Regions from separate parts of the Streptomyces sp. NPDC044719 genome, predicted to be linked through region 1. Evidence: riboswitches for the same ligand, from Rfam matches in the RefSeq annotation. Region 1 holds a riboswitch; the other holds the start of a gene.
What was found. Region 1 has a riboswitch for thiamine pyrophosphate ahead of AC07DF_RS06245 (thiamine ABC transporter substrate-binding protein). Riboswitches for the same ligand answer to the same signal wherever they lie in the genome.

Region 1 (14,148 bases):
CAGGTCGAAGCGGTCCTCCATCGCCGCCACCAGGACAGCCAGTAGAGACGCAGAGTCGTCCGGGGTGGTGGCCAGCGCCGACAGACGGGGCCCATAGGCGGTCTGTTCGACCCCGCGCTTGCAGTCGATTCCGACCAGCGCCACCGGCAGCTGGGCGAGCCCCTTGATCAGGTTGCGCTGATACATGGACTTGCCCGAGTGGTTCGCGCCCAGAGTGAGCGCCATCGGAGCCTTGCGGTAGTCCCGCTCGAAGGCGGTCCCGTCCTCCCGCAGCGCAACGGGGACGACCATGTCCCGAGGGCGTGCCTTGCGCGGCATTCGCACCCGACGCAGAACGTCATAGCCGGTCATGCGCAGCTCCACGTACCCCGGCTTGGTCTCCGCCACGGTCACCGAGTGCACGCCCCAGGCATGGCGCAGCCGTTCCGAGGTGGCGATCAGGTCGGCGGGCTCCAGACCGGCCGGGAGGCGCAGGGTGACCCGCAGACCGGTCGAGGTGCCCCGAACTCGGCGGATCTTCGGCGGAACCGGCTGCACCTCACGACGGGCGACATTGCGCGTCATGAACGCCCGCAGACCCGAAGGCTGCACCGTCAGCCCGCACACATCCATGGTCGAGCGGTACGAGAGGAGGAAGCGGCCCCAGGTGACCGGCATCCCGACCAGCGACCAATACACGCGCGGGGCGCGTACCTTCGCGTATCCGAGACCACCGGCCCCCGCGAGGGCTCCCGTGGCTTCCAGCCAGATGGTCAGGTCCGCCATGGTCAGACCGCCGAAGTGATCGCGACCGCGCGGAACGAGATCCCGTGGCGCTTCTGGCCGTTGAACTCGTTCTCCCAGTCCCGCGCCTTGAGACCGATCACCTTCACCGGCATGCCCGGCGTCAGGCTCTCCGGGAGACCCGTCTCCGGGATCGTCACCTGGTAGAGGTTGCCCTCCCCCTCGTCCGAGACGAGCAGGCCCACCGTGGACAGACCCACGTTGGGGTTGTCCCGGTCCATGGCCCGCTCACCGGTCTTCTTGTTCACGAGCTTCGGTTCCGGCGCGGTCGCCACGAACACGACGGCGGTCGAAGTGTCGATCTTGAACGACGGCATGAAGCACTCCCTGAGTCGATGCGTTGGAGCAGCCCAATAGGGCACTCCTTTGCTCGCTGTCCTAGGACTGCGAGCGACTGAGGAAAGGTTGGCACGCAGTCCTAGGACTGTCAACGGTTTGCGAGCTGTCAACAGTCCTGGGACTGTGTTTGACTTGTTCTCGAAGAGAGGAGTCACGCGATGGCGCCCAAGTGGCGAGAGCTGGCGGACAAGCTGGCTGAGCAGATCAAGAGGGGTGAGTACGAGCCAGGCCAACAGCTTCCGCAGATCAGGGAGCTGGTTGCAGAGGGCGAGGGCTCAAAGTCCACCGTCCATGCGGCCTACAGGGCTCTTGAGGCCGAGGGTCTGGTGACCTCGTCTCGGGGGCACGGCACCGTCGTGCGTCAACAGGTTCCGCTCAAGCGGCTCGGCATCGCCCGGTACGACAAGGCCAAGTGGCGAGACGGCGACGAGGTCGCGTTCATCGCGGACCGCGTGGCCTCCGGGCGCGGCTACCGCCGGAATGAGCAGTCCCAGACGGTTAGCCGCATTGAAGCCCCGCCAGCAGTCGCAGTAGCGCACGGCCTGCCTGAAGGGGCAGAGGTATACGCGCGAGCCCGACTGGTGAAGGAAGGCGACCAGCCGACACACACCCTGACCAGCTACTACCGGCCCGAGCATGTCGAGGGCACCCGGCTGGTGGACCCCACTCCGGGACCGGCCGGCAAGGGCGGAGGCTTCCGGGTGCTCTACGACGCCGGGTACGAGATCGACCACATGAAAGAAAGGCTCTTTGCCCGGGCCGCCACGTCCGACGAGGTGAAGCTCCTGCAACTACCGCCGGGTGAACCGGTCGTCGAGCTGCATCGAACGACCTATACGGCATCTGGCACAGTGGTCGAGTTCGCCATCGGTGTTCACGCGGCTTCGCGCTTCGCCTGGGAATACGACTTCAAGGTTCCGGACTCAGCGAAGGGCGAGAAGGGACAGTAATGATCTCGACACAGGCACGGGCCGACGCACGACGCCTGTGGGACTACCACCAGATGGGCCACACCCCACGGCCGTGCTCTGTCGCGATCGGCCTAGGCAGCCACGACCTGGGTGTGGCCGATACGGCGGTGGAGCTGTACAAGCGCGGCATGGCCCCACTGCTTGTGTTCACGGGAGCTACCAGCCCCACGACGCGAGAGCGCATGCCGAGGGGTGAGGCGGTCCACTACCGCGAGCGGGCTCTTGAACTCGGCGTTCCCAGCTCCGCGGTGCTCGTAGAGCAGCACGCTCGCAACACCGGTGAGAACATCCGCCTGTCCAAAGCTCTCCTCGAGGAGGCCGGAGTGAAGGTGTCCTCCGTGCTCCTGATCAGCAAGCCGTATGAGGAGAGGCGCTCGTACGCGACGGCGCGCAAGCTCTGGCCGGAGATCGAGGTGGTTAGCGCCTCTACCCCGATGACGTTCGACGAGTACGTCGATTCCATCCGGGATGCGCGACTGGTCATCGACATGCTTGTGGGCGCGGTTCAGCGCTTGCTGATCTACCCGGAGCAGGGGTTCATGATCAGCCAGCCGGTGCCGGAGGACGTGCATCAGGCGTTCGAGCGGCTATGCCGCGAAGGCTTCACCAGTCGGCTCCTCACCATCACTGGCAAGGCTTCCACCTGACATCAACTCGGCGCCAGGCCAGGCACTCACGCCACAAGGGATGCTCTTACCTCGACCGGCCGCGCCTGAGCTGTTATGAGTTTCTCTACCTCATCAAGCCCCGGCTGCGCTCCGCTCCGCCGGGCGCGCTTCCCGGCTCCGCTCCGGGCGCCGCTCCTGCCTCCGGCCCGCTCCGCCCGGGCTGCGCCGACGCGCGCCCACATGTGAATCAGGCCGGAACTGTGAGTCGAGAACCGTAGAGCGCGGCAACGGGTCAAAGCATGCCTCCGGCGGGGGCGCTCAGGCTCCGAGATGGCGGGGGCGCCGTTCGCGAGTGCCGGCCGATTGGTGGCGTGCGCGGGGAGCTCCCATCCCGTCTGCCGTCGACCCAGGCAGAGCCGAGCAGACGCGGCCCCTGGCGTCCAGGTCGTTCGTACAGTGGCGCGCTCCACCTGGACGCCACGAACCACGCCCGCTCCACGATGTGTGGGTCGACGGCAGACGGGATGGGAGCTGGGGTGAGTGGTGGGTGAGGCTGAGTGGCTATCGGACCCGTACTGGTCTGGATGGGTCACAACCAAAGGATCAGGGCGACGATCACCACGAGAAGGATAAATGGACTGGCAATTGCTTTACGGAGCTCTCGTTCACCTTTTCCGGGAAACATAGGGTCATCGCCCGCGTCTGTAAACTGGGTCGCCAAGTCTCCCTTCCCGGTCAGGACGTCACTCGCATCCCGCACCAGCGCGGCGGCCGCCTTCACGTCACCCGATTCCTTCAGCATTTCATCGATCTTGGCAAGCATCTGAGGGGAGGAGACCGCCAGTTTCCGTACGTTTTGCTTGGTCGCCTCGTCGATCGACTCATTGTTGATGATCGTCTGAAAAACGCTGCCATTGTTGGTCTGAATATACTGATCAATCGCCGTTCCGGCCATGCTTCCCTCCCTCGCACGTCGTATTGCTCACCAGCGACGGCGCACGGTCCAGACTCAGGTGAAAGGATGAGGCGCACTCACCTTCGCTCTTGGACTGGCCAAGCGGACCAGCCAGTATGAGCGCGATCAAGACTGCAGCAACAGCCGAGACAGTGGCCACTCCGACTCGCGCAAACGGGTTTAGCGCCTGACCGATGGTCTTGACCAAGGTGGGCCACTTGTGCGTGACCCACAAGGCGAAGATCAGACCGAATACGGCAAAGACAAGTAGTCGGTCTCGCACAAAAGACCCGACGTACTCATCAGAGGATAGGCGTACTAGGCGCCCGATAAGCCATTCGAGAGTTGGCAGCACATAGGGAAAGTAGTCATTGATCGCTTCGATGCCAGCCAATGTAAAGAGGATGGCCAAAACGGCACCGAACGCGTAATAAGCGATCCCGAGCCACCCGGCGGAGGAAAGCTTCACTGCTTGCCATCTCGGTAGTTGTTCTGCGACACGGTGCCATTGTTTGTTTCAATGAATTGCCCGTTGACGGTGATGCCGTCCGACCGTGCGCTACGAGGCGGGTGGGATGTGTTGGTGCCGTTGTCCGGCTGCGTGTTGCTACCAGGAGGCAGAGGGGCAGGGTCCTGGTTGCCGCTGGATCGTGAGCGTGTCCATCGAGCAGTGATCACAGCGCCGCCGAGTAGGCAGACTCCGCCGATTAAGGCTGCGGCTATCTCGATCATGGAGCCCCCTGAGGTCGGTAAAGGTCGACAAAAGCCTACCCAACGCCGGTAGTTGGGGACGCCCGAACATCAGTCAACGAGGGCAGGTAGATCATGGCAGCAGACTGCCCGGTGACATGTCATGAACGCGGCAAGATTCTGCGGCTGGGCCGTCCCTGGGCCGTGCGAGGCCGATCGACGATGACAGACGGCGATCACGGGTGACCGTCCCCACCCAGCTCCGGCCTGGGCTCCCCAAGTTGATCTGCGACACTGGGAGGGTTATGCCTGCACCCGGAGAACTCACTTTCGTAGCCCCCCGCGGAGCCAAGAAGCCGCCGCGGCATCTCGCCGATCTCACTCCTGCCGAGCGCAAGGAGGCCGTCGCGGCTGTCGGGGAGAAGCCGTTTCGTGCCAAGCAGCTCTCGCAGCACTACTTCGCGCGGTACGCGCACGAGCCGGAGCAGTGGACCGACATTCCGGCCGGTGCCCGGGGGAAGCTGCGGGAGGCGTTGCTGCCCGAGCTGATGAGCGTCGTGCGGCATCTGTCGACCGACCAGGGCACCACGCGCAAGACGCTGTGGCGGCTGTTCGACGGGACGCTCGTCGAGTCCGTGCTGATGCGTTATCCGGACCGGGTGACCATGTGCATCAGCTCGCAGGCGGGGTGCGGGATGAACTGCCCGTTCTGCGCGACCGGGCAGGCGGGTCTGGACCGGAATCTGTCCACCGCGGAGATCGTGCACCAGATCGTGGACGGCATGCGGGCCCTCAGGGACGGGGAGGTCCCCGGCGGTCCCGCGCGGCTCAGCAACATCGTGTTCATGGGCATGGGCGAGCCGCTTGCGAACTACAAGCGGGTCGTCGGTGCCATCCGGCGGCTCACCGACCCCGAGCCGGACGGGGTGGGGCTCTCGCAGCGCGGCATCACCGTCTCGACGGTCGGGCTCGTCCCGGCGATCAACCGGTTCACCGACGAGGGCTTCAAGTGCCGGCTGGCCATCTCGCTGCACGCGCCCGACGACGAGCTGCGCGACACCCTCGTCCCCGTGAACACGCGGTGGAAGGTCCGGGAGGTGCTGGACGCCGGGTTCGAGTACAGCGCCAGGTCCGGGCGGCGGTTGTCCATCGAGTACGCGCTGATCCGGGACATCAACGACCAGGCCTGGCGGGGCGACCGGCTCGGGCGGCTACTCAAGGGCAAGCCCGTGCATGTCAATCTCATCCCGCTGAACCCGACGCCGGGGTCGAAGTGGACCGCCTCGCGGCCCGAGGACGAGAAGGCGTTCGTGGAGGCCATCGCCGCCCATGGTGTGCCGGTGACGATCCGGGACACCCGTGGACAGGAGATCGACGGGGCGTGTGGTCAGCTCGCGGCCACCGAACGGTAGTCTGACCGTCGTACATACACCTTCATATTCCGACAGGGGAGCGCCACAGCGCTGAGAGTGCGGCACACGGCCGCAGACCCTCCGAACCTGGCCCAGGTCATTCTGGGTAGGGAGATCGGTCATCACTCGAGCTGTTGCGCCCTGCCCGGGACCACGGAAGTCCCGGGCGGGGCCGCGTCTTCTCCTGGTCATCCAGGAGGAATCAAGTGAGCATCAAGAGAAAGCGGCTGACGGCCGTGGTCGTCGGGCTCGGGATGGCCGGGACGCTCGCGGCGTGCGGGTCGTCCGGCGGCGGTCAGGGGTCCGGAGACTCCAAGACCGTGACCCTCGTCAGTCATGACTCGTGGGCCGCGTCCAAGGGCGTCATCGCCGCCTTCGAGAAGCAGTCCGGCTACAAGGTCAACGTCCTGGAGGACGGCGACGCCGGGCAGGCCGTGAACAAGGCGATCCTGACCAAGGACAATCCGCAGGGCGACGTCTTCTTCGGCGTCGACAACACGCTGCTCTCGCGGGCGCTCGACAACGGGCTGTTCCAGCCCTACGAGGCGAAGGGCTCCGACCGGATCAAGGCCGAGTACCGGGCCGACGAGGACCAGCACCGGGTCACGCCCGTCGACACCGGCGACATCTGCGTCAACTACGACAAGAAGTACTTCGCCGACCGCAAGATCGACCCGCCCCGGACCTTCGACGATCTCGTCAAGCCTCAGTACAAGAACCTGCTCGTGACCGAGAACGCCTCCGCTTCCTCGCCCGGCCTCGGCTTCCTGCTCGGCACCGCCGCGAAGTACGGCGACGAGGGCTGGGAAGGCTACTGGAAGAAGCTCAAGGCCAACGGTGTGAAGGTCGTCGACGGCTGGGAGCAGGCCTACAACGAGGAGTTCTCCGGATCCGCCGGCGGCAAGAAGGCCAAGGGCGACCGGCCGCTCGTCGTGTCGTACGCGTCCTCGCCGCCCGTCGAGGTCGTCTACGCCGACCCCAAGCCGGGCACGGCACCGACCGGGGTCGCGCAGGGCACCTGCTTCCGGCAGGTCGAGTACGCCGGGCTGCTGAGCAACGCCAAGAACAGCGAGGGCGGCAAGGCGTTCCTGGACTTCCTGGTCAGCGAGCGGTTCCAGGAGGACATGCCGCTCAACATGTTCGTCTACCCGGTGCGCGAGGGCGCCCAGGTCCCGCCGGAGTTCGTGAAGTTCGGGCCGCAGGCGAAGGACCCCGAGACCATGGACCCCGCGAAGATCGCCGACAACCGTGACCAGTGGGTCAAGTCGTGGACCTCGCTCGTACTGAAGTGACCGGCCGGACGAGGGGCGCGGCGGCGCGGTTCGGGCTCATCGCCCTGCCCGTCGCGTTCTTCGCCGCGTTCTTCGCCTACCCCGTCGCCGCGATCGTCGCGCGCGGTCTGAAGGCCGACGGGGCCTGGCGGTTCGGGCGGCTCGGGGAGGTCCTGGCGCAGTCCGACGTCCGGCACGTCCTGTGGTTCACCACCTGGCAGGCGCTCGTCTCCACCGCGCTCACGCTGCTGATCGCGCTCCCCGGCGCCTACGTCTTCGCGCGCTTCGACTTCCGGGGCAAGCAGGTGCTGCGGGCCGCCGTGACCGTCCCGTTCGTGCTGCCCACGGTCGTCGTCGGTACGGCGTTCCTGGCGCTGGTCGGGCGGGGCGGGCTGCTCGACGAGCTGTGGGGCGTACGGCTCGACACCACCGTGTGGGCGATCCTGCTCGCGCACGTCTTCTTCAACTACGCGGTCGTCGTACGGACCGTGGGCGGGCTCTGGGCGCAGCTGGATCCGCGGCAGGAGGAGGCCGCGCGGATGCTCGGGGCGTCACCCTGGAAGGCCTGGCGGCAGGTCACGCTGCCGGCGCTCGGGCCCGCGGTGGCCGCCGCCGCGCTCATGGTCTTCCTGTTCACCTTCACCTCCTTCGGTGTCGTCCAGATCCTCGGCGGGCCCACCTTCTCGACCCTGGAGGTGGAGATCTACCGGCAGACGTCGGAGATCTTCGACCTGTCCACGGCGGCCGTGCTGACGCTGATCCAGTTCGTCGCCGTGGGCGCGATCCTCGCCCTGCACGCCTGGACCGTACGGCGGCGGGAGACCGCGCTGCGGCTGGTGGACGCGTCGGTGACCGCGCGCCGGCCGCGCGGCGCCGGGCAGTGGGCGCTGCTCGGCGGGGTGCTCGTGACCGTCGTCGTACTGCTTCTGCTGCCGCTCGCCGTGCTCGTGCAGCGGTCCCTGGACGCGCCCGGGTTCGGCTACTACCGGGCTCTGACCAGGGCCGACGGCGGGGTGTTCCTGGTGCCGCCGATCGAGGCCATCGGCAACTCGCTGGAGTACGCCGTCGCCGCCACCGTCATCGCCGTGGTGATCGGCGGCCTCGCCGCCGTCGCGCTCACCCGCAGGGACGCCGGGCGGTTCGTGCGCGGCTTCGACGCGCTGCTGATGCTGCCGCTCGGGGTGTCCGCGGTGACCGTGGGCTTCGGGTTCCTGATCGCCCTCGACGAGCCGCCGCTGGATCTGAGGTCCTCGTGGATCCTGGTGCCGCTCGCGCAGGCGCTGGTCGGGGTGCCGTTCGTCGTGCGGACCATGCTGCCCGTGCTGCGGGCGGTGGACGTACGGCTGCGGGAGGCGGCCTCGGTGCTGGGGGCCTCGCCCTGGCGGGTGTGGCGGGAGGTGGACCTGCCGATGGTGCGGCGGGCGCTGCTGATCGCGGCCGGCTTCGCCTTCGCGGTGTCGCTCGGGGAGTTCGGGGCGACGGTGTTCATCGCGCGGCCCGACAACCCGACGCTGCCGGTGGCCGTGGCGCGGCTGCTGGGGCGGCCCGGGGACCTGAACTACGGCCAGGCGATGGCCCTTTCGACGATTCTGATGGTGGTGTGCGCCGTGGCCCTGCTGGTGCTTGAGAGGCTCAGGACCGCCGACCGGACAGGGGAGTTCTGATGCTGCTGGCGCTGGAGGGCGCGACGGTCCGTTTCGGCGGGCGGGCCGTGCTGGACGCCGTCGATCTGGAGGTCGCCGAGCACGAGATCGTGTGCGTGCTCGGGCCCAGCGGCAGCGGTAAGTCGACCCTGCTGCGGGCCGTGGCCGGGCTGCAGCCGCTCGACTCCGGGCGGGTGTCGCTCGACGGGCGCGACCAGATGGGCGTGCCCGCGCACCGGCGCGGGGTCGGGCTGATGTTCCAGGACCACCAGCTGTTCCCGCAGCGGGACGTGGGCGGCAACGTCGCCTTCGGGCTGCGCATGCACGGGGCGTCCAAGCGGCAACAGGCCGAGCAGGTACGGGAGTTGCTGGACCTCGTAGGGCTGCCGGGCGCGGCTCGCCGGGCCGTAGCCGCGCTGTCCGGCGGGGAGCAGCAGCGGGTGGCGCTGGCCCGGGCCCTGGCGCCGAGCCCTCGGCTGCTGATGCTGGACGAGCCGCTGGGCCAGCTCGACCGGTCGCTGAGGGAACGGCTGGTCGTGGAACTGCGCGAGCTGTTCGGCCGGCTGGGCACGACGGTGCTCGCCGTGACGCACGACCAGGGGGAGGCCTTCGCACTGGCCGACCGGGTCGTGGTGATGCGGGACGGGCGGATCGCCCAGTCCGGTACGCCGCTCGAGGTGTGGCAGCGGCCGGCCGACGCGTTCGTGGCCCGCTTCCTCGGCTTCGAGAACGTCGTCGAGGCGACGGTGGGTGCGGAGGCCGCGGACACCCCGTGGGGCAAGGTGCCGGTGCCGGAGGGCGCCCCGCAGGGCACACGGACTCTCCTGGTGCGGCCCGCCGGTGTACGCCTGGTGCCCGCCGACGCGGGTCTGCGCTGCACCGTGGCCGCCCGTACCTTCAAGGGCACCCATGTCGCCGTCCACCTCCAGCCTCAGGACGCCCCGCGCCTGGAGGCGGCGTGCGCGCTGCGGGCGGCGCCGGAGGTCGGGGACGAGGCCGGAGTGGAGTTCGACGCGGCCGAAATCGTCGTGCTCGACTGATCGCGGCCGCCTTAGAGTGCGGGTCATGACACTCCTCGCGCATGACCGCTACTGCGACGAAATCGCCCACCAGGTCGGTCTGTTGAGGTCGGTGGTGACCTCCGGTGCCGAGTTGTCCGCCACTGTGCCGACCTGCCCGGACTGGTCTCTGGAGGAGCTGGTCCGGCACACGGGCGGTGCCCTGCGCTGGGTGGAGCTCATGGTGCGGACCCGGGCCCGGGAGGAGGTACCGGAGGAGCAGGTGCCCGGCGTCGAAGGGCCCGAGGGCCGGGGCGACGCCGCAGCGCTGGACGTGTGGCTGGGGGAGTCGGGCGAGCAGCTCGTCGCCGCGCTGCGGGAGGCCGGGCCGGACGCGAAGGTGTGGGGCTGGGCGGGGACGCTCACCGCCGGGTTCTGGGCCCGGCGGATGACGCACGAGATCACCGTGCACCGCGCGGACGCCACGCTCGCCGCCGGACTGCCCTACGAGGTCGCGCCCGACGTCGCCGCCGACGCGATCGACGAGTGGCTGCAGATCGTGGAGTACGTGCAGCGGACGGACCCGGACGACGAGGCGGCGAGGGAGCTGCGCGGCCCGGGCCGCAGTATCCACCTGCACGCCACCGACACGGGCCTTGAGGTGAACGCCGAGTGGCTGATCGAGCTCACCGAGGACGGTGTCACCTGGCGCCGGGGCCACGAGAAGGCCACGGTCGCCCTGCGCGGGCCACTGACCTCCGTCCTGCTCGCGTTCTACCGGCGGCTGCCGCTGGACGCTTTGGAGCTCGAGGTGCTGGGGGAGCGGGAGTTGCTGGAGTTCTGGCTGGAGCGGGCGACGTTCGGGTGAGACGGACGTGGCCCGCCCCGTGGGTCACGGGACGGGCCACGTCACGGCGGTGCGCAGGCGTCAGCTGTCGCTGTTCGCCCCACGACGGCGCATGCCGAAGAACACCGCGCCACCACCGACGACGACCAGGGCCGCCGCGATGCCGGCGATGATGCCGGTGTTGGAGTTGGCGCCGGTCTCGGCGAGGTTGGAGTCACCGGCCGGGCCGGGCGCGTTGCCCGCGGGCGTGGTGCTCTCGCTCTGCGACGGCGTCGGAGCCGGGGTGCCGGTCTCCTCGGCGGGCTTCGAGGGGGAGGCCGACGGGGTCGGCGTGGCCGGGGGAGTCGCCGGCGGCGGCTCCTCCTCCTCCTTCTTCTTGCAGGCCGTGGCCGGGGTGACGAGGTTCGGCTTGATGTCCTCGTCGACGTACGGAGTGGCCTTCACGTGGATGCGGTACTCCGCGTTGGGCTTCCAGTTCTCGGCGAAGATGATGGTGGTGCCTTCGCGCGAGCCCTTGACCACCTGCTCGCCGACCTTCTTGGCGTCGGCGCCGTTGTTCTGCAGGTACACGGTGACCGTCGCCGCGATGCCGGCGGGGTCCACGTCGGTGACGGTGATGACGCCCTTGTCGCCGTCACACTTGGCCTCGGCGGAGAACTCGTTGATGTTGCAGGCGAGCGCGGTGCCGGAGGCACCGAGCGCGAGCGCGGCCGAGGCGGAGACGACACCGATGATGCGCACGGCACGTGCGCGGCGGGATACGGACAGAACTGCCACGTTTGTCCTTTACAGGATGCGTAATGCGGGGGGCTGCGGCAGTGGTGACGGAACATCAGCACTACCAGGAGACTCACAGGTTTATAAGCGCCGCATAAGTAGTGTCAACGCATATGCAGCTTGCAAGCACTTGCTTTGCCTGCTTATTAACCGCCGAGACGTTTCAACGCCTCCGGCGCCTCCTCGATCCGCTCGACCAGCGCGATCCGCGCCTCCATCGAACGCCCCCTGGCCAGCGACTGGAGCAGCGGCCACGTCGGCAGCTTGTCCGTCCAGTGCGCGCGGTTCACGAGCACCATGGGCGTCGGCTCGCCGCGCGACTCATAGTAGTTCGGCGTCGCGTTGTCGAAGATCTCCTGCACGGTGCCGGCGGCGCCCGGCAGGAACACCACACCCGCGGTGGACCGGGCCAGCAGGCCGTCCTCGCGGGTGGCGTTGGCGAAGTACTTGGCGATGTGCGAGGCGAAGGCGTTCGGCGGCTCGTGGCCGTAGAACCAGGTCGGGATGCCGACGGAGCGGCCGCCGCGCGGCCAGCGGGTGCGTATCTCGAAGGCGGCCGATGCCCACTGGGTGATCGACGGGGTGAAGCGCGGCGCCTTGGCGAGCAGTTCGAGCGACTCGGTGAGCATCTCTTCGTCGAACGGGGCGGCGTACGCGCCGAGGTTGGCCGCCTCCATGGCGCCGGGGCCGCCGCCGGTGGCGACCGTGAAACCGGCGCGGGCCAGTTCCCGGCCTAGCCGCGCCGCCCCCGCGTACTCCTCGGTGCCACGGGCCATCGCGTGGCCGCCCATCACGCCCACGACCCGGGCGCCGGCCAGGAGTTCGTCGAGCGCGTCCGAGACGGAGTCGTCGTGGACCGCGCGCAGCATGGACGCGTAGATGTCGCCGTCGGCCTTCGTGCGCTGGAACCAGGCGTAGGCGCGGGCGTCGGGCGTGGCCTCGTAGCCGTCCGGCAGGGAGGCGAAGAGCTCGTCCGGCGAGTAGACCAGGCCGCGGTAGGGATCGAAGGGCAGATCAGGGACGGGCGGGAAGACCAGGGCGCCGTCGCCGCGTATCTTCGCGGCCGCCTCCTCGCGCATCGCGCAGCCGAGGAAGATCGCGCCCGCGGTGTCCGTGGTGAGCAGTTCGCGCGTACGGTCCGTCAGGTCGACGGCCTGGATACGGTGACCGGCGAGTGTGCCGCGCGCCGAGACGGTCGCGTCGAACTCCTCGAGCGTCTCGATCTCACGGTCGTCATGGTGGGCCGCATGGGCGGGCATCGTCTGCACCCGCCCATGCTGGCACAGCGCGTGTCAGCCCTGGACGGCCGCCGGGTCCATCCACACGACCTCGAAGGTGTGGCCGTCCGGGTCGTCGAAGGCCCGGCCGTACATGAAGCCGTGGTCCTGGGTCTCGCCGGAGACGGAGCCGCCGGCCGCGACCGCCTTCCCGACCAGTTCGTCGACCTTCTCGCGGCTCTCGGCGCTCAGCGCGATCAGCACCTCGCTGGTCGTCTTCGAGTCGGCGATCTTCTTCTTCGTGAACTGGGAGTACTTCTCGTCGGTGTGCACCATCACGACGATGGTCTCGCTGATCACCACCGAGGCTGTGGTGTCGTCGCTGAACTGCTCGTTGATCGTGTAGCCGAGCTCCGAGAAGAACTTCTTCGAGGCGGCGACGTCGTTGACACACAGGTTCACGAAGATCATCTGCTGGTACATGCGAAGTCTCTCCCAACGGGGTCCGTGTCGTTACGCGGGGATAGACCGGGGCCCGGCGCGGAACTCATCGCCGTCCGGAGATTTTTTTCGTACGAGATTTTCAACGCGCCAGCGGCAGCGCCGCCAGCTCCGCGACCGTCAGGGTGAGCGGGGCGAACAGGGCGAGCAGCGCGCCCGCGCGCAGGGCCGCGGCACTGCGCAGCATGGTCGCGGGGGCGCCCAGCCGAAGCAGCGCGGAGGTGGTGTCGGCGCGCGCCTGCCGGGCCTCGACGGCGGCCGTCAGGAGCGTCGCCACGGTGCAGCCGGTCACGAGCAGCACGCCGAGGATGGTGAGGGGGCCGAGCGACAGTCCGTCCGGGGCGTGCAGCAGCGCCATCGCGTATGTGGCCGACAGCACCGCGCAGACCACGCCCAGGGGGCGGCCGATACGCGTGGCCTCCGTCATGAGGATGCGGCCGGCCAGCAGCCGCAGGGCGCCCGGGCGGGCCGACTGGAGCAGCCGGCCGCACAGGTGGGTCAGACCCGGACCGACCAGGGCCAGGCCGACGGTGGCCAGGATCCAGCCCGCCATGACGCCGGGGGAGGCGCCGGAGAGGGTGAGGTCGGGCGCCTTGGGGGCGGTACGGCTCGCGTAGGTCTCCACGGCGAGCCCCGCGGCCAGGACGGTGATGCCCCAGGGGAGGCCGGAGGGGGCGGCCGTGACGGCGTCCGGCAGCGGCGCCTCGGAGAATGCCGGGGCGTCGGCGGTGTCCGGTGCCGGGGTGTGCCGGGGGGACGGCTGAGCGGTGCCTTCGATCGTGCTGACCGCGCTCCCGGGGCCCTCGACGGCCGCCGCCGAGGCCGGTTCGCCGGTCCGTGCCGCCGGGGGCCCGCTCTGCTGCCCGGCGGGTTCGCCGGCCGCGGCGCCCCCGGGCCGGGTGATCTGCCGGCCGAAACGGCCGTACGCCCCGAAGGTCTCGAGGGTGCTCACGCGCCGGTACGCGCCGAAGCGGCCGTACACCACCCTGGCCGCCGCGGCCGCACGCTGCTCCCTGGGCCGCAGCGCCAGCACCACCGCGAGGGACGCGCCCGCGGGCACGAGCGCCAGCAGCGTCAGGGCCGCCGGCACCGGCAGCGGCTGGTCCGCGGCGAGGGCCTCGGCGGCCGCGCCGTCG
Region 2 (14,148 bases), on a different contig from region 1:
GCAGCACGTCCCGCAGGGTGCAGCCCGCGACGTACTCCATGGCGAGGTAGACGTAGGAGCCGTCGGTGCCCTGGTCGAAGACCTGCACCACGTTCGGATGGGCCAGTCGGGCGACGGACTTCGCCTCGCGGATGAACCGCTCGACGAACGAGCCGTCGACCGCGAGCGAGGGGTGCATCACCTTGAGCGCGAGAACGCGGTCCAGCCGGGTGTCCACAGCCCGGTAGACCGTCGCCATCCCGCCGACGGCGATCCGCGCGTCGATGCGATACCGGCCGTCGAGCACCTGCCCGACCAAGGGGTCCTGAAGGGTCGTGTCCACGGAGGCGAGTGTACGAGCCACGACCGACACCCCGCCGCCCCGGCTGTTTTCGGGGCGCGACTGCAGCCGACCTGTGACGTGTGCCCGCCCGCGCTGCGGGCATACGCACCGCCCAGCTGCGGGCATGCGTGCCGCTGGGGGCGGCACGGGTGGGCGGTGGGGGTCCCCCCGCTCGAGCGAAGCCGAGAGTGGGGGAGGCACCCCGCTACGCCGGGCTGCGCACCCACCCGCCCCAGCACACACGCCCGGCTCACTGAAAAGCAGGCCGCTCCGGATCAAGCACAGCCATCCCCTCACCCGGCGAAGACGCCTCCGCGAAGTGCCGCCGAGGAATACGCCCGGCCCGATACGCCAACCGCCCCGCTTCCACCCCGTTCCTCATGGCGGAAGCCATCAGCACCGGCTCCTGCGCCCGCGTCACCGCCGAGGCGAGCATCACACCCGCACACCCCAGCTCCATCGCCAGCGCCGCGTCCGACGCAGTCCCGGCCCCCGCGTCCAGAATCACCGGCACGCCCGCCCGCTCGACGATCAACTGGAAGTTGTGCGGGTTGCGGATACCGAGCCCGGACCCGATCGGCGACCCCAGCGGCATGATCGCCGCACAGCCCACGTCCTCCAGCTTCCGCGCCAGCACCGGGTCGTCATTGGTGTACGGCAGCACCGTGAACCCGTCGTCGACCAGCGTCTCGGCCGCCTCCAGCGTCTCGATCGGATCGGGCAGCAGTGTGCGCTCGTCGGCGATGACCTCCAGCTTCACCAGGTCGGTGCCCAGGGCTTCGCGCGCCAGTCGGGCCGTGAGGACGGCCTCTCCGGCGGTGAAGCAGCCCGCCGTGTTGGGCAGCACCCGGATGCCGAGCCGGTCCAGGACGGAGAGCACGGAGCCGTGCACCGAGGGGTTCACCCGGCGCATCGCGACCGTCGTCAGCTCCGTCCCGGACGCGACCAGCGAACGCTCCAGCACATCGAGGCTGGGCGCCCCGCCCGTACCCATGATCAGGCGGGACGTGAAGGACGTACCACCGAGGACAAACGGATCGTCGGCCATGGTCAGCCTCCTTGGACGGCGGTGAGGACTTCCACGCGGTCCCCCTCGGAGAGGGACGTGGCCGGCCACTGCGCGCGCGGGACGACGGTTTCGTTGAGGGCGGCGGCCACTCCGGAGGGTGCGGCGGTGAGCGACCTCACGACGGTGTCGAGAGCCGTGCCGGGCCGGACGTCGCGGGACTCCCCGTTGACGGAGATGTTCATACGGGCTGCTCCGTGAGTGCGGTGGCGGTACTGAAGCGCTTCGGGGTGAAGGGGCGGGCCTCCTCGGGGAGTTCGCCCGCCGTCAGGGCGTGTGCCAGGGCGTCGCCGGTCACCGGGGTGAGCAGGACACCGTTGCGGTAGTGCCCGGTGGCCAGCAGCAGCCCCTCGAGCCCGGTCGGGCCGAGCAGCGGCGCGTTGTCGGGGGAGCCGGGCCGCAGTCCGGCCCGGGTCTCCGTGAACGGCAGCTCGGTGATGCCCGGGACCAGCTCGTGCGCGTCCCGCAGCAGCTCGTACACCCCGCCCGCGGTCACGGTGGTGTCCCAGCCGAGCTCCTCGCTGGTCGCCCCGATGACCAGCTCGCCGCTCTCGCGCGGCACCAGGTAGACATGACTGCCGCGCACGACCGCGCGCACGGTCCGGCTCAGGAAGGGCCCGTGCCGCCCCGGCATAGTCAGCCGTACGACCTGCCCCTTCACCGGTCGCACGGGAGGCAGCACGTCCTCGGGGACGCCCGCGAGCCGTCCGCTGAGGCTGCCTCCGGCCAGCACCACCTGTCCGGCGTCCAGGGCGGTCCCGTCGGCCGTGACGACGCCCGCTGCCCGGTCCCGTACGACGGTGAGGCGCTCCGCCCACGCCCGGTGGAAGTCCACACCCGCCCGCTCGCACGCCGTCACCAGCGCCCCGGACAGCCGCCGCGGGTCGATCTGGTGGTCGCCGTCGACCCGCAGCCCGCCGCGCACGCCCGGCGCGAGCATCGGCTCCAGGCGACGGCACTCCCGCCCCGACAGCCACTGCGACTCGAGACCGGACTGCTGCTGCAGGGCGTGCAGTTCGCGCAGATGGGCCCGGTCGTCGGCGTCCAGGGCGACGGCGAGCGTGCCGCAGCGGCGGTAGCCGAGGTCGTGGCCCGTGAGGTCGGTGAGCTCGGCGGCGAAGTCCGGGTAGCGCCGGGCGGAGGCGAGATTCAGACCGAGCAGGGTCTGTTCGCCGTAGTGCAGTTCTGTGACGGCGGCCAGCATGCCGGCCGCCACCTGTGCGGCCCCGCCGCCCGGCTCGGGGTCCACCACGGCCGTGGCGAGCCCGCGTTGTGCGGCCCGCCACGCGGTGACCAGGCCGATGATGCCGCCCCCGATGACGAGGACGTCTGACGTTCGCGTACGCGACATGGGCGTCCAGCCCCTCCCTTCGCCGGCATGACCCGGATCAGGTTCTTACGGTCGGAGGCCGCCAGCCTCCCTCTCAGCCCGGTGCGTCCGGGCTCCCGCGAGTGCTCTACGTTGGCCACCCTAGCCCGATGCCGTATGTCGCAGTAAGGGAGCCTCCGTCCATGGCCCGATCCCTCGACGGTCTCCTCCTCGCCCCGGTCGCCGACCAGGCGCCGTGCCAGGTGGGGACCCGCACCCGGTTCACGTACCACGAGAAGGACGGCGAGATCTGGGCCGAGTACTCGGGCGGCGACGTCGTGCGCGGCCACCTCGTGGGTACCCGGGAGGGTGACCGGCTGGACTTCCGGTACGTACAGCTCAAGCAGGACGGAACCACCTCCTCGGGGCACTGTGTGTCGACGGTCGTGGAGCTGTCCGACGGGCGGGTGCGGCTGGAGGAGACCTGGGAGTGGGAGTCGCAGCGGGGCAGCGGTACGAGCGTTGTGGAGCAGGTCACTGCGCATGAGCGCTGACTGACAAAACGTCAGGTGTCTATGGTGATCAGGTGAGCGAGCAGACGCAGGAAGCAGGTCCGTCCGCCCCGAGGCGCGTGGTCGTGGCGGGTGCGGGCATGGCCGGTGTGCAGACCGCGGTAGCCCTGCGGGAGCAGGGCTTCACCGGCACCGTGATCCTCCTCGGCGCCGAGCCCCACCAGCCGTACGACCGGCCCCCGTTGTCCAAGGCCGTCCTGCTCGGCAAGGCCGAGGGCTCCGCCTTCGACCTCGACTTCGAGGCCCTCGGCATCGAACTGCGACTCGGCTGCGAGGTGCTGGGCCTGCGCCCCGGTGATCACGAGCTGGACACCGAGGACGGGCCGGTGCCGTACGACGCCCTCGTCGTCGCGACCGGCGCCGAACCGGTCCGGCTGCCCGGCTCGGAGGGCGTGCCTGGCGTGCATCTGCTGCGCACCCTGGACGACGCCGAGAGGCTGCGGCCCGTGCTGGCCCGCAAGCACGACATCGTGGTCGTAGGCGCGGGCTGGATCGGCGCGGAGTTCGCCACCGCCGCGCGCGAGGCGGGCTGCGCGGTGACCGTCGTGGAGGCCGCCGAACGGCCGCTCGCCGGGGCGCTGCCCGCCGAGGTCGCGGCCCCGATGGCCGGCTGGTACGCCGACGCGGGTGCGGTGCTGCGCACGCACGCGCGCGTGGAGCGCGTCGAGCCCGGGGCGGTGCTCCTCGACGACGGCACGCGGCTGCCGGCGGGCGCGGTCGTGGTCGGCATCGGCGCCCGCCCCGCCACGGCGTGGCTGGCCGGCTCCGGAGTGGAGCTCGGTGCCCAGCGCGAGATCGTGTGCGACCAGCACCTGCGGACGTCGGTGCGGGACGTGTACGCGGTCGGCGACTGCGCCTCCTTCCCCTCGGGGCGGTACGGCGAGCGCCTGCTGGTGCACCACTGGGACAACGCCCTCCAGGGGCCGCGCACGGTGGCCCTGAACATCGTCGGCCGGGCCTCGGGGGAGACCCCGGCGGTGTACGACCCGGTGCCGTACTTCTGGTCCGAGCAGTTCGGGCGGTTCGTGCAGTACGCCGGGCACCACGCCGGCGCCGACACGACCCTGTGGCGGGGCGACCCGGCGGGGCCGGCCTGGACGGTCTGCTGGCTCCGCGGGGACCGGCTGGTCGCCCTGCTGGCGGTGGGCCGGCCCCGGGACCTGGCGCAGGGGCGTCGCCTGATCGAGTCGGGCGCCGCCATGAATCCGGTGCTGCTGGAGGACCCGGCCAGGCCGCTGAAGGCGGCGACGGCGTAGCCGTCGGGGAAGCGGTCGGGGGAGCCCGTCGTCCGCCCAGGTGGGCCGGGCTGACTTCCGACTGTCAGTGGCGGATGGCAGGCTGGTTTCCGTGACCGAGATTGACGCAAAGATCGATGCTCTCGTCCCCGCCTGGCTCACCCTCCCCGACATCGCCGAACAGTTCGGTGTCGAGGTGACGCGTGTGCGGCAGCTGGTCAAGGACGGCCAGCTCATCGCCGTACGCCGAGGTGAGAACCGCGCGCTGCACGTCCCCGCCGCCTTCATCGACGGGGACAAGGTCGTCAAGGGCCTGTCCGGGACCCTGACGCTCCTGAGGGACGACGGCTTCACGGACGAGGAGATGCTGGAGTGGCTCTTCACCCCCGACCCGAGCCTGCCCGGCACCCCGGCGCAGGCACTGAGTGAGAATCGCGGCACGGAGGTGAAGCGCCGCGCCCAGGCGCTCGCGGTCTGACCCGACCTCGACGAGACACCGTCCGGTGCCGTGCGAGCGGTGCCGGACCTGAATGACTGCCCGGAGCACGGGCCGCGGTCCAGGGGGGCCACGGCCCCGGGGTGGCTCGCGCCCGCTCCGGGCGTGGGCCGCCGGGCCGGGCCCTGAGGGACCCCTGCCGGGGCCTTGGGCTGCCCGGACCGGGGCGGTCTCCGCTCCCCGGTCCGGGCTCGGCTGCCGCCCGGACCGGGTGAGAGACTCGGGACCTGCCCGGAGCCTGCCGAGGTCAGAGTGACCTCGCCACCCCGCCGGCACCGGCACGGGGCGCTTCGGCGCCCTGGTCGCACCCCGTACGCTCCGCCACCGGCACGGGTGTCCGCACCCGCCCGCCACCGACACCCAGGGGGACACGCATGCCCGACACCGCCACCACCGCACGGGCCCAGCTCGCCGACGCCCGGGTCTACCTCTGCACCGACGCCCGCAAGCGGCAGGGCGATCTCGTGGAGTTCCTCGATGCCGTGCTGGCCGGCGGGGTCGACATCGTGCAGTTGCGGGACAAGGGCATGGAGGCGGGCGAGGAACTGGAGCAGCTGGCACTCTTCGCCGACGCCTGTGCCCGGCACGGGAAGCTGCTCGCGGTGAACGACCGCGCTGACGTCGCCCACGCCGCCGGCTCCGATGTGCTGCACCTCGGCCAGGGCGACCTCCCGGTCCCCGCGGCCCGCGCGATCCTCGGCGACGACGTCCTGATCGGCCGCTCCACGCACGCCGAGTCCGAGGCCGCGGCGGCCGCCGCCCAGGACGGCGTGGACTACTTCTGCACCGGCCCGTGCTGGCCCACCCCCACCAAGCCCGGCCGCCACGCCCCGGGCCTGGACCTCGTCCGGTACACCGCCGCCCTCGGCACCGAGCGCCCCTGGTTCGCCATCGGCGGCATCGACCTCGGCAACCTCGATCAGATCCTGGAGGCGGGCGCCCGGCGCGTCGTCGTCGTACGGGCGATCACCGAGGCCGACGACCCGGGCGCGGCGGCCACCGAGTTCGCGAAGAGGCTGCGGGAGAAGTAGTACGCCGGTTGGCCGGAAGTCCAGGGGCCGGATGTCCAAGGGGTGGACAGCAAGTGCGCAAATCGGGCAAAAATCGATGCCCGGTTGGGTGACCGTCCGCCCCTGGCTAACCTGCCGGTATGGCCCTCGGCACCGCATCCATCAGGTCGGACCACGCACGCACCGTCCGAGACATGCTCGCGACAGGCAAGACGACGTACTCGTTCGAGTTCTACGCGCCCAAGACCCCGAAGGGCGAGCGGAACCTGTGGAACGCCCTGCGCCGGGTCGAGGCGGTGGCGCCCGACTTCGTCTCCGTGACCTACGGCGCGGGCGGTTCCACCCGCGCGGGCACGGTCAAGGCGACCGAGGCGATCGCCTCCGACACCACCCTCACCCCGATCGCGCACCTCACGGCCGTCGACCACTCGGTCGCCGACCTGCGCAACATCATCGGCCAGTACGCCGACGCCGGGATCCGCAACATGCTCGCCCTGCGCGGCGACCCGCCCGGCGACCCGATGGGCGACTGGGTGCCGCACCCCCGCGGCCTCGCCTACGCCGCCGAGCTCGTCGAGCTGATCAAGGCGTCCGGCGACTTCTGCGTGGGCGTCGCCGCCTTCCCCGCGATGCACCCGCGTTCCAGCGACTGGGACGCCGACGTCCGCCACTTCGTCGACAAGTGCCGCGCGGGCGCGGACTACGCGATCACACAGATGTTCTTCCAGCCGGAGGACTACCTGCGGCTGCGGGATCGAGTTTCGGCCGCCGGCTGCGACACCCCGATCATCCCCGAGATCATGCCGATCGCCAGCGTGAAGTCGCTGGCGCGCATCCCGTCCCTCACCAACGCCGTGTTCCCGGCCGCCCTGAAAGAGCGGATCCTCACAGCAAAAGACGATCCGGCCGCTGTACGCTCCATTGGGATCGAATTCGCCACGGAGTTCTGTGCGCGGCTGCTCGCCGAGGGAGTGCCCGGCTTGCACTTCATCACGCTCAACAACTCCACGGCGACCCTGGAAATCTACGAGAACCTGGGCCTGCACCACCCATCGCAGGCCTAGACCGTTCGCACCGGTATACGACACACTGCGTAGCGGCCACTGGAGAGGGGCGTACATGGGCTGGGCGGTCCTCTACATCGCGTTCGGCATCGTCGCGCTGTGGCTGCTGGGCGAGGTGCTGTTGCAGTACAAGGCGCGGCTGCGCTGGCGGCTGCTGGCCTTCGCCGGCTTCCTAGGCGTCGTCGTCGGTGTCCTGATCCCGTCGGTCGTCGTGATCGGACTGGGCGCGGCCGCCTTCGCGGTCGGGCAGACCTACGTCACCCTGTCGTTCCGCAGCGGCTTCGCGGCCGGCTGGGCGATGAACGCCCCGATGCTGGGCGGCGGCAAGCGCGGCCGCGGTGAGCGGGGCCGCCAGGATCCGACCCTCGAGGTCTCCGGCCTGGAGGCGGCGGGCGGCGGCTACGGCGACGAGCGCGGCGAATACCGCCACGACGCCGCCTCGTACGACCAGGGCGACGACTACGACCGTGACGACGTCTTCACCCCCGCGCGCCCCGTCCAGCCGACGGCCGCCGAGACGACCGCCGTGTACGAGCCGCAGCCCATCCCGGACGACACAGGCTCCTACGGCGTCTACGGCGACACCGGCTACCAGCAGGCCCCGCCGCCCCACGACCAGTACGCCGCCACGGCCCAGGGCACCGACCAGTCCTACGCCTACGACTACTCGGGCTACGGCCAGCAGCAGGGCTACGACGCCACGGGCCAGCAGCAGTACGCCGCCTACTCCGACCCGTACGTCGGCAATTCCACCTACGGCGGGACCTCGTACGACACCGGCTACGGCGACCAGCAGTACTACGGCCAGCAGCAGGGCTACGGCCAGGACCAGTACGCCGGCACCTACGGCGGCGAGTCCCCGCCCGGCGGTGTGTGGGTCCCGCAGCAGCGCACCGACGAGTACGGGCAGGAGCTGCCGCCGGAGCAGCCGTACCCCTACCAGGGCAACGGGCAGCAGCAGCCGCAGGGCAACGGATTCGACGAGCAGTACCGTTTCTGAAGCCTGAACCCCGCCGGGGGCGGTGGGCTCACTGGGAGCCCCGGAACCCCGGCCCCTCCACGATCAGTCCGGCCACCAGCGCGCCCGACATGCCCGCATGCGGCAGTCCGCCGCCGGGGTGCGCCCAGCCGCCGACGGTGAACAGGCCGGGCACGCGCGTGCTGTTGGACGGATGCAGCAGCCGCCCGCCGGCCGCCGCCAGTGCCTGCACCGGCACGGCCCCGCCCTCCGCGCCGGTCGCCTCGGCGATGTCGGCCGGGGTGCGCACCTCGTGCCACAGGAGACGGTCGCGCAGGTCGGGTACGGCACGTTCGGCCACGCTGATCATGGTGTCGGCGAGGTCGTCGTAGGACGCCTGGCGCCCCTCGGGCCGGGCGGGCACCACCGTCGTGAGGGTGACCGCCTCGTGCTCCCGGTCCGGGACTAGTGCCGGGTCGTCGGGCCGCAGCACCGTGACCGTGGGCTGCGCGTCCGCCCCCGCCGTGCCGAACAGCGCGTCCAGCTCGGCCTCCCGGTCCGCCGTGTGCACCACCGTGCGGTGTGCCGTGCCCTCGGGGCGGGCGCCGCGCAGGCCCAGCAGCACCGTGAGCCGGCTGGCCGACGCCGGCTGTGGCGGCACCTCGCCGTCGCCCCGCACCACGGTCCCCGTCGTCAGCCGGTCCAGTGTGCCGGGCGTGACGCCGGCAACCACGAAGTCCGCCTCCGCGACCGTCCCGTCGGCCAGTTCGACCCCCGAGGCATGCCCGTCCTTCTCCAGCACCCCGGTCACGTCGGCGCCGAAGCGGAACTCGACCTTTCTGGCCACGCACCGCTCGTACACCGCCCGCGCCAGCTCGCGCAGACCCCCGCGCACGTACCAGACGCCGAAGGCGTGCTCCATGTACGGCAGTACGGCCGCGCTCGCCGGGGTGGCCCGGGGGTCCAGGCCCTGGGCGAGGGCGTGGCTCTCCAGCAGGGCGGTGAGCCGGGGGTCGCGCAGCTCCCAGGCGCCGATCTCGGCGAGCGTCCCGGCCCGGCGGGTGCGGAGCAGCCGCTTGTGGGGCACCGCCGGGTAGGGCTCGCGCTCGGCCAGCACCTGCCAGTTCGGCCACAGCGGCTCCTCCAGGAGCGGGCGTCGGGTCCGGTCCCAGGCCTCCCGGGCTCGGACCAGGAAGTCACCCCACCGGTTCCCGGTGCCCGGGCCGAGGCCATCGTCCAGGGCGGTGACGACGCCCGCGCGCGAGGCGTTCGGCAGCGACACCTCGGTGCCGTCCGCGAACACGTGCCGGGACGAGGGGTCGACCTGGACCAGCTCGACGCAACGCTCCAGCGGCTCCTTGCCGGTCTTGACGAACAGATCGCGATAGACGGCCGGCAGCGGGAGCAGGCCGGGGCCGGTGTCGAAGGAGAACCCGTCACGCTCGAAGCGGCGCAGGGCTCCGCCGTACGTGTCCGTCCGCTCGTACACCACCACCCGGTGGCCCGCTACGGCCAGCCGGGCGGCAGCCGTCAGCGCGCCCATCCCGGCGCCGATCACCGCAATCCGTGCCATGCGAAGGACTCTACCGACCCCCACTGACAGAGCGTTCTGGTGCCGCGTGCGCAGGGCTGAGTACCAGTACCTAGCCGGGGAGTTGAGTACGCGCGCGGATGGGGGACGGCCGGCGGGAACGAGAGAGTGGAGCCACGGAAAGGGGCACGGCTCCGGCACCGGCGACACGGGGCGCCGGAACGGGGCCGGCCCGCGATCCGCTCCTTCCGCCGGCCATGTCGGCGGGAGCGAGACACGGGGGAGAACCGGGGGACGACCGAACGGGGGTCCTGCGGGGGACGCACGGGGGAGCAGGAAAGAGGGGGAGCAAGGAAGGCGCCGGTTCGAGGTGGCCCGCGGGGGACGCGGCCACGGCGGACCGGCGCTTTCACGTCCGCGCCTGCCGCGTTCTCAGCGGCAGCCGCTCACCCTCCCCTGGAGCAGCCGGGACAGTGCCGCGTGGACGTCGTCCAGGGAGCGCTCCGCCTGGAAGGACTTCCAGTCGAGCGCGGCCACCAGGACCATGCCGACCAGCGCGGACGCCGTCAGCGGGACGTCGATCTCGTCGCTGAACTCGCCGCCCTCGACGCCCTCGCGCAGTGCGTCCTCCACGACCGCGACGGCCTGCTGCCTGACCACCATCAGCGTGGACTGCCAGGTCCGGTTGGTGCGCCACAGCTCGGCCACGTAGAGCTGGGTGAAGGCCGGGTAGCGGTCGATGAAGACCAGCCCAGCGCGGATCATCGCGTCCAGCGCGTCGACCTTGGTGCCGCCCTCACGGGCGGTCCGCTCGGACGCTTCCCGGAGGGAGGCGGTGAGGAGCCCCACTCCGTGCCGCAGCAGCTCCTCGAAGAGGACGGACTTGCTCGCGAAGTTGTAGTAGACCGTGCCCTTCGCGACCCCGGCACGCTCGGCGATCTCGTCCACGGTCGTGGCGGAGAAGCCCTGCTCGGCGATGAGCGTGACGGCCGCCTCGTAGAGCTTCTGCCGGGTGGCCTCGCGGCGCGTGCTGCCGCCCGACGTTGCACTGCTGCTTTCCATGGCCCTGATTGTCACAGGAACCTTTCCGGGAGACGTGACGGAAGGGCTCACAGGCTCAGCTCCGGGTGCAGCCGGTCCAGGGTCCACACCTGGCGGCGGCGGGCCGCCACGGCGGTCAGCGCGAGGGCGCCCGCGGTGAACGCCGTCAGCACCACGCACGCGTGCCACACCGGTTCCAGACCGCCGCCCGTGATCAGCCTCCTGAGGGCCTCCACGACGTAGCTCATCGGCAGGAAGGGGTGGAGCGCGTTGAAGAAGCCGGGACTGGTCTGCACGGGGTACGTGCCGCCCGCCGACGTGAGCTGGAGCATCAGCAGGGCGAGGACGAGGATCCGGCCCGCCGCCCCGAAGCGCGCGTTCAGCCACTGCACGATCGCCGCGAAGCACGCCGTCACCAGGAACAGGAAGCCCACCGTCCCGGCCGCCCGCGCCATCTCCAGGCCGACCGCCCAGTGCAGCACCGACATCAGGGCCACCGTCTGGAGCACCCCGATCGCCACCACCGGCAGCCAGCCGGCCAGCGCGATCCGCCACGCCGAGGCGCCCGCGGCGAGCGCACGCCGGTTCATCGGCGCGATCAGCATGTACGCCACCATCGCGCCCACCCACAGCGACAGCGGGATGAAGTACGGGGCGAAGCCGGTGCCGTAGTTGGGCGCCTTGTGCAGGTCCTGGGAGGCGAGCCGCACGGGGTCGGCCATGACCTCGGTGCGCCGGTCGCGGTCCTGCTTGTCGTAGTCGGGGATCTGCTCGGCCCCGTCGTGCAGTCCGCCGGCCAGCTTCCCGGAGCCGCCGACGAGCTTGTAGATGCCGCCGTTGAGGTCGTCCGCGCCGGTCTTCAGATCGCCGACGCCCTGGTCAAGGTCGGTGGCACCGGTCTTGGCCGTGCCGATCCCCTTGTGCAGCTTCTTCGCGCCCGCGGCGACCTCGGCCGCCCCGTCGTTCAGCTTGTTGATCTTCTTGACGGCGTCGTCGAGGTCCTCGGAGAGGTGCGGCGCGCGGTCGGCGAGGGCCTGGGACTGCTTCTGGAGGGTGGCGAGGTTCTTGTCGAGCGTGGTCAGGTCGCCGTTCTGGTCCGCGATCAGCGTGTCGAGGTCGTCGGCGATCGTCGCCACGTCGGCGGCCGCGTCCTTGGCCTTCTTCAGGTCCGCGCAGGCGGCGTCGGGCAGCACGGGGTCGTCGCAGCGCCTGGCGTAGACGCCGTTCAGCGTGTCCGACGCCGTACGGGCGTTCTTGGCGGCGGCCGGGGCCCGTTCCGCCAGGGTGTCCAGGTGCTTGCGGATCACTCCGGAGGAGTCGGCGACGAGCTGGGCCGTGTCGCCGATGGTCTTCTCGTTGCCCTTCAGGAAGGGGGCCACCTTGCGGGCGTTCGTGTTGACCTTGTCGGCGAGCCTCTGCGTGCCTTCCGCGACCCGCTTCGTGCCGTCCGCCACGTCGCCCGCGCCCTTGTCCAGCTTCTTCAGGCCCTTGGACAGCTTCCCGCTGCCGTCCTTGGCGTCCTTCAGGCCGTCGGCGAGGTCCTTGGAGCCCTTCTCGGCCTTCCCGATGCCGCCCTTGAGCTTGTCGGCGCCCTTCGCGGCCTTCACGGTCTCGCCGTGGATGTCGGAGAACGACACGAAGATCTTGTCCAGGAAGGACCGTGACGTCTTCGTGGACGCGGCCTGGCGCACCTCGCTGAACACCGTCCGGGAGATCTGCCCGACGATGTAGTTGTTCGCGTCGTTGGTGCGCACCTGGAGGGCGCCGGTCTCCGGGGACTTCCCGGAGCTGGAGGCGATCCGCTCGCTGAAGTCGCCGGGCATGGTGAGCGACAGGTAGTAGGTGCCGTCCTCGACGCCCCTGCGGGCCTCGGCCGCGCTCACCTCCTGCCAGTCGAAGGTCTTGCTGTCGCGCAGCCGCTCCGTGATGTCGTCGCCCGCCGTCACCTTCTTCCCGTCGGCGGTAGCCCCCTTGTCGTCATTCACGAGCGCCACGGGGATACGGTCCAGCCGGCCGTACGGGTCCCAGAACGACCACAGGTACAGCGCGCCGTACAGCAACGGCAGCACCAGCAGCGCGACCAGTGCGGCGCGCGGCAGCTTCCCCCGGCCGAAGCGGCGGAGCTCAAGCGCGGCCAGTCTCGGCGAGCGCATCGGCCTTCTCCTTGTCCTCGCTCTGATGGGTGCTCTGCGGGGTTTCCTGACGGGTGGACACCTTGACGGCGCCCTCGGGTGCCTCGCTGCACACCGCCACGACCGTCGTCCCGGCGTCGGCGAGGGACCTGAGCAGTGCCCAGACCTCGTCGCGCTCGCCGTCCGAGAGCTTGAGGTCGGTGTCGTCGACCCCGAGCAGCCGCGGCCGGGCCACGAGGGCGAGGGCGACCGACAGCCGCAGCGCCTCCAGGCGCTCCAGATCGCGTACGGCGGTACGGGGACCCTTGGGCAGCGCCTCCAGGTCGAGTCCGGCCGCGGCGAGTGCGGTGTCCACCCGCTGTCCTGCCTCGGCCGCCCGCTCGCCGCGTGGCCGCAGCAGCCCGCGCAGGGAGTCGCCGAACCGCCGGTGGAGCAGGGCGCGTTCGCGCAGGTGCTCGCCGACGGTCAGGGCCGGCTCGAGATCGGTGACCCCGGGCACATGGGCCAGGGCGCTGACCCGGCGCGCCGCCGACATCTGCTTGGGCAGTCTGGCCTCGCCGACGGCTGCCGTGCCCTCCGTGATCTTCATCCGGCCCGTCAGCGCGAGCAGCAGGCACGTGCGGCCGGACCCGGACGGGCCCTCGACCGCGATGAGTGATCCCGGCTCGGCGTCGACGGACATCCCGCGGAACGCCCACCCGCGCGGCCCCTTGCTCCCAAGGTCCTCGGCGGCGACCCGCACCCCTCCCGGTTGTTCCCCCACGGGGCTCCCCTGACTGTGCGCGACGATGGTGCGCATGAATTTGAACTGACTGGTCAGTGCAAAAACTACTCCGAACCTACGAGCGAAGCAAAACCGCAGGTCAGAACGGATTGTCAGTGCCATACCTCACGATGGGTCACATACGGCACTCCGTGGGAGGAGCCGCCGTCACACGACGACAGGAGGTTCGTCATGGCCAGCTACCACGCAGCAGCCGCCCGCCGGCGCCGCGCCACCGGCCCTGCCCCCTCACTGACCGGCCCGGCGAGCGACGTACACCCCGTGCTGCGCCGGGCCACGGCCCCGCCCGCCGCCCTCGACCTGCTCGCCCAGGCCCGCTCCGGTCTCGACGAGGCCACCACCCTGGACACACCGAACGAGCGCTACGCGACGGCCCACCTCGCCGCCCTCCGCACCGCCGCCGCCGTCCTCGCCGCCCGGGGGAGGCCCGAGACCTCGACCCGGGCCCGGACGAAGATCCGGAGCGCCTGGGAAGTGCTCCCCGAGATCGCGCCCGAACTGACCGAGTGGAGCGCGCTGTTCGCCGCCGGCGCCCGGCGCCGGGCCCGCGCCGAGGCGGGCATCCAGGGCGCCGCGAGCGTCCGGGACGCCGACGACCTGATACGGGACGTGGCGATGTTCCTCCGCC

Region 2: it holds a riboswitch for thiamine pyrophosphate, as region 1 does, so the genes downstream of both, thiO (glycine oxidase ThiO) here and AC07DF_RS06245 (thiamine ABC transporter substrate-binding protein) in region 1, are expected to answer to the same signal.

What each region holds. Positions count from the first base shown of each region.
Region 1 is NZ_JBWKHE010000001.1:1,325,367-1,339,514, forward strand. Features, by position in the region: gene AC07DF_RS06210 (FtsK/SpoIIIE domain-containing protein) at 1-765, opposite strand, end outside; gene AC07DF_RS06215 (SCO3933 family regulatory protein) at 768-1,100, opposite strand; gene AC07DF_RS06220 (GntR family transcriptional regulator) at 1,281-2,072, shown strand; gene AC07DF_RS06225 (YdcF family protein) at 2,072-2,740, shown strand; gene AC07DF_RS06230 (hypothetical protein) at 3,291-3,656, opposite strand; gene AC07DF_RS06235 (hypothetical protein) at 3,637-4,125, opposite strand; gene rlmN (dual-specificity RNA methyltransferase RlmN) at 4,652-5,758, shown strand; TPP riboswitch at 5,783-5,889, shown strand; gene AC07DF_RS06245 (thiamine ABC transporter substrate-binding protein) at 6,013-7,050, shown strand; gene AC07DF_RS06250 (ABC transporter permease) at 7,026-8,693, shown strand; gene AC07DF_RS06255 (ABC transporter ATP-binding protein) at 8,693-9,712, shown strand; gene AC07DF_RS06260 (maleylpyruvate isomerase family mycothiol-dependent enzyme) at 9,738-10,538, shown strand; gene AC07DF_RS06265 (LAETG motif-containing sortase-dependent surface protein) at 10,599-11,294, opposite strand; gene AC07DF_RS06270 (LOG family protein) at 11,441-12,562, opposite strand; gene AC07DF_RS06275 (VOC family protein) at 12,587-12,994, opposite strand; gene AC07DF_RS06280 (hypothetical protein) at 13,095-14,148, opposite strand, start outside.
Region 2 is NZ_JBWKHE010000005.1:417,653-431,800, reverse strand. Features, by position in the region: gene pknB (Stk1 family PASTA domain-containing Ser/Thr kinase) at 1-322, opposite strand, end outside; gene AC07DF_RS22125 (thiazole synthase) at 573-1,370, opposite strand; gene thiS (sulfur carrier protein ThiS) at 1,373-1,573, opposite strand; gene thiO (glycine oxidase ThiO) at 1,570-2,739, opposite strand; TPP riboswitch at 2,737-2,848, opposite strand; gene AC07DF_RS22110 (avidin-fold protein) at 2,901-3,251, shown strand; gene AC07DF_RS22105 (NAD(P)/FAD-dependent oxidoreductase) at 3,284-4,525, shown strand; gene AC07DF_RS22100 (Rv2175c family DNA-binding protein) at 4,617-4,982, shown strand; gene thiE (thiamine phosphate synthase) at 5,375-6,031, shown strand; gene metF (methylenetetrahydrofolate reductase [NAD(P)H]) at 6,151-7,074, shown strand; gene AC07DF_RS22085 (SCO2102 family sporulation regulator) at 7,130-8,074, shown strand; gene AC07DF_RS22080 (phytoene desaturase family protein) at 8,103-9,605, opposite strand; gene AC07DF_RS22075 (TetR/AcrR family transcriptional regulator) at 9,996-10,625, opposite strand; gene AC07DF_RS22070 (YhgE/Pip family protein) at 10,673-12,757, opposite strand; gene AC07DF_RS22065 (ATP-binding cassette domain-containing protein) at 12,729-13,535, opposite strand; gene AC07DF_RS22060 (SAV_6107 family HEPN domain-containing protein) at 13,692-14,148, shown strand, end outside.